DNA from 2 places in the Micromonospora sp. LZ37 genome. Region 1 is predicted to be linked to the other one. Evidence: riboswitches for the same ligand, from Rfam matches in the RefSeq annotation. Region 1 holds a riboswitch; the other holds the start of a gene.
The links. A riboswitch is a leader RNA that binds a small molecule or an ion and turns the genes downstream of it on or off. The one in region 1 is predicted to bind thiamine pyrophosphate.
Positions count from the first base shown of each region.

Region 2: linked by a shared signal. The riboswitch ahead of AC5L3Z_RS01445 (thiamine phosphate synthase) and the one ahead of AC5L3Z_RS23830 (ECF transporter S component) in region 1 are both predicted to bind thiamine pyrophosphate.

Region 1 covers NZ_JCADBL010000012.1:231,925-237,781, reverse strand. Annotated here, with positions in the region: gene AC5L3Z_RS23845 (hypothetical protein) at 84-338, shown strand; gene AC5L3Z_RS23840 (energy-coupling factor transporter transmembrane component T family protein) at 514-1,314, opposite strand; gene AC5L3Z_RS23835 (ABC transporter ATP-binding protein) at 1,311-2,789, opposite strand; gene AC5L3Z_RS23830 (ECF transporter S component) at 2,895-3,482, opposite strand; TPP riboswitch at 3,556-3,661, opposite strand; gene AC5L3Z_RS23825 (hypothetical protein) at 3,759-4,064, shown strand; gene AC5L3Z_RS23820 (alpha/beta fold hydrolase) at 4,075-4,905, shown strand; gene AC5L3Z_RS23815 (sugar isomerase domain-containing protein) at 4,966-5,715, shown strand; gene AC5L3Z_RS23810 (DUF6328 family protein) at 5,806-5,857, shown strand, end outside.
Region 2 covers NZ_JCADBL010000001.1:296,901-302,757, forward strand. Annotated here, with positions in the region: gene AC5L3Z_RS01435 (aldo/keto reductase) at 1-890, shown strand, start outside; gene AC5L3Z_RS01440 (DUF559 domain-containing protein) at 1,151-2,083, opposite strand; TPP riboswitch at 2,206-2,313, shown strand; gene AC5L3Z_RS01445 (thiamine phosphate synthase) at 2,308-2,934, shown strand; gene thiO (glycine oxidase ThiO) at 2,928-4,088, shown strand; gene thiS (sulfur carrier protein ThiS) at 4,079-4,279, shown strand; gene AC5L3Z_RS01460 (thiazole synthase) at 4,276-5,052, shown strand; gene AC5L3Z_RS01465 (thiamine phosphate synthase) at 5,178-5,813, shown strand; gene thiD (bifunctional hydroxymethylpyrimidine kinase/phosphomethylpyrimidine kinase) at 5,810-5,857, shown strand, end outside.

The sequences.
Region 1 (5,857 bases):
GTCTCCGTGGTCGGGTCGCCCGGGTCGTTCCCGTCCGTCGACCGCCCGCCCGGCGGCGCGGTCCCCGCCGAAGGAGGCAGCGTATGCCCGCCAAGCGCAATCCGAAGAAGTCCCGCCGACCGGCGCCGTCCGTGGCGGCGGTTACCCCGCCGGATCTCGACGCGCTCACCGTGGCGCCGTCGACGCCGGTGCCGCCGTCGACCGGTACGGCGTCACCGACCGTTCCCGCCCGGGAGACCCCGCCACCGCCGCCGCGCACCGGGCCGGTGGTGCGGGGTGGTGGCGGCTCGACCGCCGCCCGCGGCCAGAGCCGGCGGTACGCCTTCCGCCGGAGCTGACCGGCCCGGGCCGGCCGGCGCCCACGCCCAGCCCCGGTCCGGGCGCGGCCGGCACGAGCGTGGACCGCCCGCACGATTCGCGGCGGGTCGCGGTTTCCCGACACTGCGACACCGCGACACGCCGCGAAGCGGGGGCGACCGGCCGGCGGTGACCAGCTCGGCCCCGCGAGCCCGGTCAGCCGATCAGCGGGCGGAAGGTGCCGAGGGCGATGCTGACCGCCAGCGCCGCGCCGGCCAGCGCCCCGGCGCCGAGGATCAGCAGGGTGTCGGCGAGCCCGAAGCGCTGCCGCCGGGCGACCGTACGCGGGATGCCGGCGTCGAAGCCGCGCGCGTCCATCGCGACCGCCAGCCGGGTGCCCCGCCGGATCGCGCCGACCAGCAGCGCGAACGCGGTCGACCCGAACAGCCGCAGCTTCGCCACCGGGTTGCGGCCGGCGTCGACGCCGCGCGCGCGGCGGGCCATCCCGATCATCTGCCACTCCTGGCCGAGCAGCGGCACCAGCCGGAACGCGGCGAGCGCCCCGATGGCGAACCGGGCCGGTGCGCGGGCGTTCTGGATCAGCGCGTCGGCCAGGTCGGTCGGGTCGGTGGTGGCGAAGACGATCACCCCGGGCAGGGCCACCGCGAACGTCCGCAGCACCAGGCCGAGCGCGGTGACCAGGACGCCCGAGGTGACCAGCAGCGGCCCGGCGTCGAGCAGCACCCGGCCGGAGCGGTCCGCGGCGAAGAGGACCAGCGTGACCACGATCCCGGCGCCGCCGGCGAGCAGCGGCAGGGCCCGCCGGGCGAGCACCCGGTAGCGGATCCCGAACAGCGGCAGCACCGCCAGCTCGACCCCGATGGCGATCGCCGGCGCGACCGGGTCCAGGGTGGCGATCAGCACGAACGAGAAGACCAGGGCCGCGCCGAGCTTCGCCACCGGGTTGCGCCGGGCCAGCGGGGCGCCGGGCGCGGCGACCGGTTCCAGGCTGATCACCGGCGACGCTCCGGGCCCGCGTGCCGATCCGCCGGGTCGGCCGGCGGTGTCCCCGGCTCGGACCGGCGGTCCAGGGTGACGGTGCGATCGGCCAGCGCGGCGACGAAGTCCGTGTCGTGGGTGACCGCGACGATGCCGTGCCCGGCGTCGCGCAGCTCGGCGAGGAGGTCGACCAGCTCCCGCCAGGTCCGCCGGTCCTGACCGAAGGTCGGCTCGTCGCAGATCAGCAGCCGGGGGGCGGTGGCCAGGGCGGTCGCCACGCTCAGCCGCCGGGCCTCCCCGCCGGAGAGGGTGTACGGGTTGGCGCCGGCCAGCCGGCTCAGTCGGAGCCGGTCCAGCAGGCCGTCCACGGTGGCCCGGACCTCCGCCTCGGTGCGTCCGGTGCGGCGCGGACCGAGCGCCAGCTCGTCGAAGACGGTGCCGGTGACGAACTGGTGCTCCGGGTCCTGGAAGACCGAGCCGATCCGGCGGGTCAGCGCGGGCGCCCGCCAGCGGTGTGGGGGAGTGCGGGCGTCGGCGCCGGCCAGTTCGGGCGTCGCGGTGACCCGGCCGACGCCCGGGCGGAGCAGCCCGCCGAGCAGCAGGGCGAGGGTGGACTTGCCGGCGCCGTTGGGCCCGAGGACGGCGAGCGCCTCGCCGGCGCGTACCTCGAGGTCGGTGGAGGCCAGCCGGGGCGGCAGGCCGAGCCGGTCGGCGGCGAGCAACCGGTCGCCGGCGGGCGCGGTGGCGTGCCGGGGCGGGATGGTCCTGCCGGGCACCCAGACGCCCTCGGCGGCGAGCGCCTCACCATGCGCGGCGAAGACGGCCTCCGGCGGGCCGTCCGCGCGGATCCCGCCGCCGGCCTCCAGCACCACCACCCGGTCCACCAGCGGCAACGCCTCGGCGACCCGGTGCTCGACCAGGATCAGGGTGGTGTCGGCGTCCAGTGCCCCGGCCACCGCCTGCCGGACCAGCTCGGCGCCGGCCGGGTCGAGGTTGGCGGTCGGCTCGTCGAGCAGCAGCAGCGCCGGGCGCGTGGCGAGCGCCCCGGCCAGGGCGAGGCGCTGCTGTTCGCCGCCGGAGAGCGCCGCGGTGGGCCGGTCCCGGTGGTACGGGAAGCCGACCCGGCGCAGCGCCTCATCCACCCGGGGCCAGATCTCGTCGGCGGGCACGCCGCGGTTCTCCAGCCCGAACGCGACGTCGTCGCCGCAGCGGGCCATCACCAGCTGGGTCTCCGGGTCCTGGAAGACGATGCCGACCCGTTCCCGGTCCTTGCGCGGGTCGAGCCCGTCGATCTCGACGGTGCCCTCCTGCTCGCCGGAGTCCTCCGGCAGCAGACCGGCCAGCGCGGCGAGCAGGGTGCTCTTGCCGGCCCCGGAGGGCCCCAGCAGCAGCACCCGCTCGCCGCGTTCGATCCGCAGGTCGACGCCGTGCACCGCCCAGCGTTTCCGCCCCGCGTGCCGCCACCCGAACCCCCGCAGCGTCACCGCCCCCACGCGCACCCCCCGGCTTTCCACCCTGCTCCGTCGAGCCCGGGGTCGACGGCGGTTCCGGAGATCCACGTCGCCGCCGACCTCATGCTCGACATGTCTGGAGGCGGGTCAGACGGCGGCGCGTTCGCGGCCGGCGGGGAACCGGTCGAGGACGCCGGTGCCGGCCAGGGCGCGGGTCAGCGCGACGCCGCCCAGGCCGGCGACGAGCAGCGAGCTGACGGTCGTGATCAGGATGTAGGGGACGCGGAAGCTGCCCCAGGCGGTCTCCGGGTACCAGATGAAGACGTCGTAGAGCGCCGCCGCGAGGCCGGCCAGGGTGGCGGCCAGCAGGGCGACGGGCAGCCGGAAGACCCGGTACCCGAACGCCGCGAAGGCAAGCTCCGCCGCGGCGGCCTCCAGCGGGCCCTGGATGACCAGGGTCCAACCCCAGCTGCTGCCCAGCGCCACCGAGATCAGCGCGGCGACGGTGAGCGTGAAGAAGGCGGCACCCGGCTTGCGGATGATCAGCCCGCCGAGGACGGCGGGGACCAGCCAGACGCCGTAGATGGCGGCCCGGCCGGGCAGCGGAATGGCGTCCGCGGGGCCGTTCCAGAGCAGGCCCCAGGCCCAGAAGATGATGCCGAAGGCCACCCCGAGCACCGCCGCGATGACGATGTCGATGGTGCGCCACCGGTTGGCGATGGTGTCGTTCTGCATGATCGCTCCCAGTTCAGAGGAAAGAACCAGGAGAAGACGCACGCCGCGCCCGGTGCTGCCGGACGGCGGCGCGGCTGGAGGTCGACCGAACTCCCTGCGCTGGCATTACCCAGATCAGGTTCGAGGGTCTGCGGGCGGTGCCCGCACTCTCAGCGCTGTGCGCTCCCCTGTCGGATATGAAGTTGTCTCGTCGACGCTAACACCTACGAAGATCATCGAGCAAAGTGATCTTTCCGCAGCTCACGAAGCCTTGCCCGGCGATGCCACCCTGGCGGCATGCGCGAGCCTCGACCGAATCCGTACACCGACCTCCGCATGGTGTTGCTCGGGCTGGCCATCGGCCTGCTGCCGATCGCGGTGGCCCTCGTCGTGACCTCGGTCGGCCGGGGCGACCTCGGCCGGGCGCTGCTCTTCCTGCTGCCCGTGCTGGCCATCGGGCTCGTCGCCGGCTCTGGACCTGGGCCCACGACCGGGCCCTGGCCAGGTGGGAACGCGACCGCCGGGCAGGCCGGCTGCGGTGGTGGCGGGTCCGGCCCTGATCCGGCGGTCGCGGGACGGGTGCTCCGGCGCCGACCTCGGTAGGCTGCCGATCATGCGGGTCGAGGCGCGAGGGCTGACATTCGAGGTACGCACCGGCGGCCCGGAGGGCGGCGACGCCGTCCTCCTGCTGCACGGGTTCCCGCAGCACAGCGGGGAATGGGACGAGGTGGTGCCGGCGCTGCACGCCGCCGGCCTGCGCACGTACGCGCTGGACCAGCGGGGCTACTCGCCGGGCGCCCGACCCGCCGAGGTGGCCGCGTACCGGGCCCCGGAGCTGGTCGCGGACGCGGTGGCGGTGCTCGACGCCCTCGGCGTCGACGCGGCCCACGTGGTGGGGCACGACTGGGGGGCGATGGTCGCCTGGGGCCTCGCCGCGCAGCACCCGCAGCGGGTGCGCACGCTGACCGCCGTCTCCGTCCCGCACCCGGCCGCCTTCGGGTACGCCCTGGCCAAGGACCCGCAGCAGAAGGCCCGCTCGTCGTACATGCTGCTGTTCCGCCAGGAGGGCAAGGCGGAGAAGGTGCTGCTGGCGTTGAAGGCGGCAGCCCTGCGCAAGCTGCTCTCCGGGGTGGGTGACGCCGAGCGGGTCGCCCGGTACGCCGAGCCGATGCGGGAGCCGGGCGCGCTGACCGGCGCGCTGAACTGGTACCGGGCGATGTCCAACGAGGACCTGGGCCGGATCGGAACGGTCACGGTGCCCACCACGTACGTCTGGAGCGACAGGGACGTCGCCATCGGACGGACCGCCGCCGAGGCGTGCGCCTCCCACGTCGCGGGTGACTACCGCTTCGTGGCGCTCTCCGGCCTCACCCACTGGATCCCGGACCAGGCGCCGGGTCCACTGGCCGAGGCGATCCTGGCCCGGGTCCGCACCCTGGGCTGACCGGGTGTCGGCGGTGCCCGGGCGCGACGACCAGCAGGAGAACGAGGGGACGGAGACGGCATGACGGTGAGCGGCGAGGCGTACCTGGCGGTGGTGACCGGGGCGATCGACCGGGTGGCGCGGAGCCAGCGGGACGCGGTGGGTCAGGCGGGCGACCTGATCGCCGCGGCGTTGCGGGACGACGGGGTGGTGCACGCCTTCGGCACCGGCCACTCCGAGGCGCTGGCCATGGAGATCGCCGGGCGGGCCGGCGGGCTGGTGCCCACCAACCGGATCGCGCTGCGCGACCTGGTGCTGATCGGCGGGGAGCCGGCGAGCATCCTCGGTCCGCACCTGGAGCGCGACCCGGCGGTGGCGCACCGCCTCTACGAGCTCGCCCCGGTCCGCCCGGCGGACGTCTTCGTGCTCGCGTCCAACTCCGGGGTCAACGGCGCCATGGTCGAGTTCGCCTCGGTGGTGAAGGAGCGGGGACACCGGCTGATCGCGATCACCTCGGCGGAGCACTCGGGGCGGATGACCTCCCGCCACCCGTCGGGGCGCAAGCTCGCCGACTTCGCCGACGTGGTGCTGGACAACGGCGCCCCGTACGGCGACGCGACGCTGCCGCTGCCCGACGGCGGCGCGGTCGGCGCGGTCTCCTCGATCACGGCGGCCCTGCTGGCCCAGCAGATCGTGGCCGAGACGGTGGCCCGGCTGATCGCGGCGGGGGAGCGGCCCCCGGTTTACCTGTCGGCGAACATCGCCGGTGGCGACGAGCACAACGCCGCGCTGGAGGCCCGGTACGCGGGCCGGATCCGCCGCGGATCATGAGCTGGTTTCGCGCTGCTCCCGATCGGGCATTGGCGTTGCTGCCGTCGGGGTGAACCACCCCGACGGTACCGTCTCATCCGGAGGTAGCGCGTGTCGAAGGAATCCGAGAAGCAGCGCTGGCAGCGCAACTTCGCCGATCTGC
Region 2 (5,857 bases), on a different contig from region 1:
GCTGCAACAACTTCGGCCGCAAGCTCGACCTCGACGAGACCCGGGCGGTGGTCGACGCCGCGCTCGACGTCGGGATCAACTTCTTCGACACCGCCGACATCTACGGCGAACCGCAGGGCGCCTCCGAGGAACTGCTCGGCCAGGCGCTCAAGGGACGCCGGGACGACGTGGTGGTGGCCACCAAGTTCGGCATGGACATGCACGGGCTCAACGGGCCCGACCACGGCGCCCGGGGCGCCCGCCGCTACATCGCCCGCGCCGTCGAGGCGTCGCTGCGCCGGCTCGGCACCGACCACATCGACCTGTACCAGATGCACGAGCCCGACCCCGGCACCCCGATCGACGAGACGCTCTCCGCGCTGGACGACCTCGTCCGCGCCGGCAAGGTGCGCTATCTCGGCAACTCCAACTTCGCCGGCTGGCAGATCGCCGACGCCGACTGGGTCGCCTCCTCCACCGGGCGGGCCCGCTTCATCTCGGCGCAGAACCACTACTCGCTGCTGGAACGCTCCGTCGAGACCGAGGTCATCCCCGCCTGCGAGCGCTTCGGCCTCGGCATGCTGCCCTTCTTCCCGCTCGCCAACGGCCTGCTCACCGGCAAGTACCGGCGCGACCAGGCCCCGCCCGCAGGCAGCCGGCTCTCCGGCGGCGGCCGGTACGCCCAGCGCCTCGCCGCCGCGGACTGGGACACCATCGAGGCGATCGGGTCGTACGCCGCCGACCGGGGGCTGAGCATGCTCCAGGTGGCGATCGGCGGGCTGGCCGCCCGCCCGGCGGTGACCTCGGTGATCGCCGGTGCCACCACCCCGGAGCAGGTGCGCGCGAACGCCGAGGCCGGCACCTGGCAGCCCACCGACGAGGACCTGGACGCCCTCGACGCCGTCCTCTGACCGCCAGCCCGCCGGACACGCCACCCGCCGCCCCGGGCGGCTGGCGGCGAGCGGCCCGCACCCGCGAGTGGAACACCATGGACGTCATGGCGGGCGTTTGACAGCAATGGCGTTCCACCCGTGCAGCCGACGGCCCTCACGACGCCCGCCGCGCGCCGCCCGGGCGCCGTCCTGCCAGCGCGCCGGCACTCGCACGGGGGCGTGCGGCGGCGCCTGGTACCGCGCCGGTGGTCCGGGGCGCGGGTGGTACGCCATGGACGTCAACGGGGGCTGTTGGCGTGCATGGTGTGCCACTCGTCCCGGCGCTCGCGGAGGGCGGCGGCGACCATGTCCACCGTCTGCGACGGCTGGCGGAAGACGTCGTCGGCGGTGAAGCGGAGGACGATCCAGCCGGCCGCGCGTAGCGCGTTGAGGCGGGCCACGTCCTGCCGGAAGTGCACGCGATCGCGGTGGTGGTCGCCGTCGTACTCGACGGCTACGCGGAGCGCCGGCCAGGCCAGGTCGACCCGTCCCACGAAGCGGCCCCGGGCATCGAGCACGTCGTGTTGCGCCGTGGCCGGCGGCAGCCCGGCGTCGAGCAGGAGCAGCCGCAGGCGGGTCTCCATGGGGGACTCGCTCAGCGGCTCCGCCAGCGCCAGCACCTGCCGCAGCAGCGGGAGCCCGGGCCAGCGGGTGTGCGCCTCGGCGTACGCACGCAGTGCCGGCAGCTTCACCACCCGGCGGTGCAGCAGCGCGTCGACGGCGACCAGCGCCTCGTCGCGGGGCACCTGCCGGCCAAGGTCGAAGGCGGTGCGCAGGGCGGTGGTGACGGGCAGGCCGGCGAAGCGGGTGCGGTCCGACGGCGGCAGCGCCGACCGGGTCACATGGACCCGGGGGTGGGCGCGCAGCCGCGCCGCCCGGGGCAGCAGCACGGACACCGGCGCGTCCCGCCGGAGCAGGTCGACACCCCAGAGGTACGCCGCGCTGTGCCCGGCGATCGCCGCGTCCGGCGGCAGCAGCAGTGCCACCGCGTCGCACCAGAGCCGGTGATCCGCCGTGCGCAGGCTGTCGCGGTGCACGTAGACGTCGGGCAGCAGCCGGTGCCAGGCCGGGCCGCGCAGCATCGCCCAGGTGACCGACCCCTCCGCGACGGCGCGGCTGCCCCGGAAGGGCAGGAACGCGAGGCGGCGCGGAACCCGGGGCGGCGAGGGCATCCGGACAGCATGCGGTGAGCGGAGTGTCACCCGCTGCCCCCGCCGTCGGCGCCGGACGGTGGGTGGAAAAAGCGAACCCGCGCTCTTGGCGGGACGGCGGATCCGTCGTACGGTATGGCCGCAAGTGACCCACGGGAGCCCGGTGCACCGGGCTGAGAGGGGGGCTGAAGCCCCCGACCGTCGAACCTGATCCGGGTAATGCCGGCGCAGGGAGGAGTGTTGCCGTGCCGTCCCTGGGACGACTGCATCTGATCACCGACACCCGGCCGGGGCGCGACCCGCTCACCGTGCTCCGGGCCGCCCTGCCGGTGGCCCGCGCCGAGCTGGTCGTACAGGTCCGGGTGGGCGACGACGCCACCGACCGGCAGGCGTACGAGCTGGCCCGCCGGGTGGTCGCGCTCTGTGCGCCGTACGGGGCGACGTGCCTGGTCAACGACCGGCTGCACGTGGCGCTCGCGGTCGGCGCCGCCGGCGGCCACGTGGGCGCGGACGACCTGCCGGTCGGTGCGGCCCGCCGGGTGCTCGGCCCGGCCGCCGTGCTCGGCGCCACCGCCCGGGAACCGGTCGCCGCCGTCGGGGCCGTCGCCGCCGGGGCCGGCTACCTGGGCGTGGGCCCCTGCCACGCCACCACCACCAAGGCCGGGCTGCCGGCGCCGATCGGCCCCGACGGGGTACGCGCCGTCGCCGCGGCCGTCACCGTGCCGGTGATCGCCATCGGCGGGGTCACCGCCGCGTCGGTGCCGGCGCTGCGCGCCGCCGGGGCGTACGGGGTGGCGGTGGTCGGGGCGCTGTCGGGAGCTGACGATCCCGGGCGGGCCACCGCTGAACTGCTCGGGGCCCTGACGTGCTGACCCGACCGGACGTCGCCGTGGTGGGGGCGGGACCGGTCGGGCTGGCGATCGCGTGGCGCTGCGCCGCGCGCGGGCTGCGCGTCGTCGTGCACGATCCCGCCCCCGGCTCCGGCGCGTCCCACGTCGCCGCCGGGATGCTGTCGCCGGTCGCCGAGGCGTACTTCGGGGAGCACGAGCTGACCGGGCTGCTCGCCGAGTCGGCCGCCCGCTGGCCCGGCTTCGCCGCCGAGCTGGCCGAGGCCGCCGGCACCGACCTCGGGTACCGGACCGAGGGCACCCTCGTCGTCGGGCTGACCGGTGACGACCTGGCCGAGGCGGGCCGGCTGTGGTCGTACCAGCAGGGGTTGGGGTTGCCGATCACGCCGCTGCGCCCCTCGCAGCTGCGGGAGCGCGAGCCGGCGCTGGCGCCGCGGGTGCGCGGCGGCGCGGTCGCGCCGGACGACCACCAGGTCGACCCGCGCCGGCTGGTCGCCGCGCTGCGGACGGCGGCCGAGCGGGCCGGCGCGGTGCTGGTGCCCGGCGCGGTCACCCGGCTCGCCGAGGTCGACGCCCGGCTCACCGTGGTGGCCGCCGGCTGCGGCGCCGCCGCGCTCACCGGCCTGCCGGTCCGGCCGGTGAAGGGGCAGGTGCTGCGGCTGCGCGCCCCCGGTCGCGGCACGCCGGACCTGCGGCACGTGATCCGGGGGTACGCCGACGGCGAGTCGGTCTACCTGGTGCCCCGCACCGACGGCGAGGTGGTCGTCGGGGCGACCGTCGAGGAGCGGGCCGACACCGAGGTGACCGCGGGGGCGGTGCTGCGGCTGCTCCGCGCCGCCGTCGACCTCGTGCCCGACCTGGCCGAGTACGAGCTGGCCGAGGCGTCCGCCGGGCTGCGCCCCGGCACCCCCGACAACGCCCCGATCCTCGGGGCGCTGCCCGGCCGGCCCGGCGTGCTCGCCGCCACCGGGCACCACCGGCACGGCATCGTGCTCACCCCGGCCACCGCCGACCTGATCACCGAGCTGGTCGTGACCGGCGCGGCGGACCCGTTGCTGGCGCCCTTCACGCCGGCCCGGTTCACCGCGCGCGACGGCGACGGGCGGGCGCCCGCCGTCGCGGCCCGCCGCCCGCGTCCCGACCGATCCGCATCCGAGGAGGAGCGCACGTGGAGTTGACGGTGAACGGCGCCGGGCGGACGCTGCCCGGCGGTGCGACGGTGGCGGACGTGGTGCGGGAGGTGACCCCGCAGCAGCGCGGGGTGGCCGTCGCGGTCAACGGCGAGGTGGTGCCCCGGTCCCGGTGGTCGTCGAGCCCGGTGCGCGACGGCGACCGGGTCGAGGTGCTCAGCGCCGCGCAGGGCGGGTGACCGGGATGGCCTTCGAGCTGGCCGGGGTGACCCTCGGGTCGCGGCTGATCCTCGGCACCGGCGGCGCGGCCAACCTGCACGTGCTGGAGCAGGCCGTCCGGGCCTCCGGCACCGAGCTGGTCACCCTGGCCCTGCGCCGGGTCGACACCGCCGCCACCGCAGGCGGGCTGCTGGACCTGCTGGACCGGTGCGGGGTGCGGCTGCTGCCGAACACCGCCGGCTGCTACACGGCCGGCGAGGCGGTCAAGGTGGCCCACCTGGCCCGGGAGGCGTTCGACACCGACTGGGTGAAGCTGGAGGTGATCGGCGACGAGCGGACCCTGCTGCCCGACGGGGTGGAGCTGCTGCGCGCCGCCGAGGAGCTGGTCGCCGACGGGTTCACCGTGCTGCCGTACACCTCGGACGACCCGATCCTGGCCCGCCGGCTGGCCGACGTGGGCTGCGCCGCCGTGATGCCGGCCGGCGCGCCGATCGGCTCCGGGCTCGGCGTGAACAATCCGCACCACATCCGGCTGATCCGGCAGAGCGTCGACGTGCCGGTGATCCTCGACGCCGGCATCGGCACCGCCTCCGACGCCGCGCTCGCCATGGAACTCGGCTGCGACGCGGTGCTGCTGGCCAGCGCCGTCACCCGGGCCGCCGACCCGGTGGCGATGGCCACCGCGATGCGGTACGCGGTCGAGGCCGGCCGGCTCGCTCACGCCGCCGGCCGGATCACCCGCCGCTTCCACGCCCTCCCCTCCACCTCCGACGAGGGAAGGCCCGAGCTGTGACGGCGACGCGGGCGCAGCGGCGCACCGCCGGCGGGCCGGTGGCCGGGGCCCCACAACCGGGCGGGCCGCTGACCGACTCGTGGCGAGCCGGTTCGGGGCGGCTCGCCGCGCCCGACGCCCCGCCGGTGCGCCCCGGCCCGGCGGGACCGTCGGGGCTGGTGGTGCTCACCGACCGCTGGCAGGCGCGGCGACCGCTGCCCGAGGTGGTGGCGGCGGCGGTGGCCGGGGGAGCGCGCTGGGTGGTGCTGCGGGAGAAGGACCTGCCCCGCGCCGAACGCGCCGCCCTCGCCGCCGCGCTGCGTCCCCTCCTCGCCGAGGCGGGCGGCACCCTGATCGTCGCCGGCCCCGATTCCCTCGACGGCGACGCCGTCCACCTGCCCTCGGCCGGCCCCTATCCGCCGCCGGCCCTCGGACTGGTCGGCCGCTCCTGCCACGACCGCGCCGAGCTGGTCCGACTCACCACCGAGGACTACGCCACCGTCTCGCCCGTCTTCCCCAGCAGGACGAAGCCCGGCTACGGCCCACCCCTGCACCGGGCTGGGCTCGCCGAGCTGATCCGGGTCAGCCCCGTGCCGGTCCTCGCCCTCGGCGGCATCGACACCCCCGACCGGGTGCACGCCTGCGTCGAGGCGGGAGCCGCCGGCGTGGCCGTGCTCGGCGCGGTCATGCGGGCCGAGGACCCCGCCGCGGCAGCCGCCACCCTGACCGAGGCCGTCGAGGCGGCGCGGCCGCCCGCAGCGACCACGGGAGACGCGCGATGACACCCACGACCGTGCTCACCATCGCCGGCTCCGACTCCGGCGGG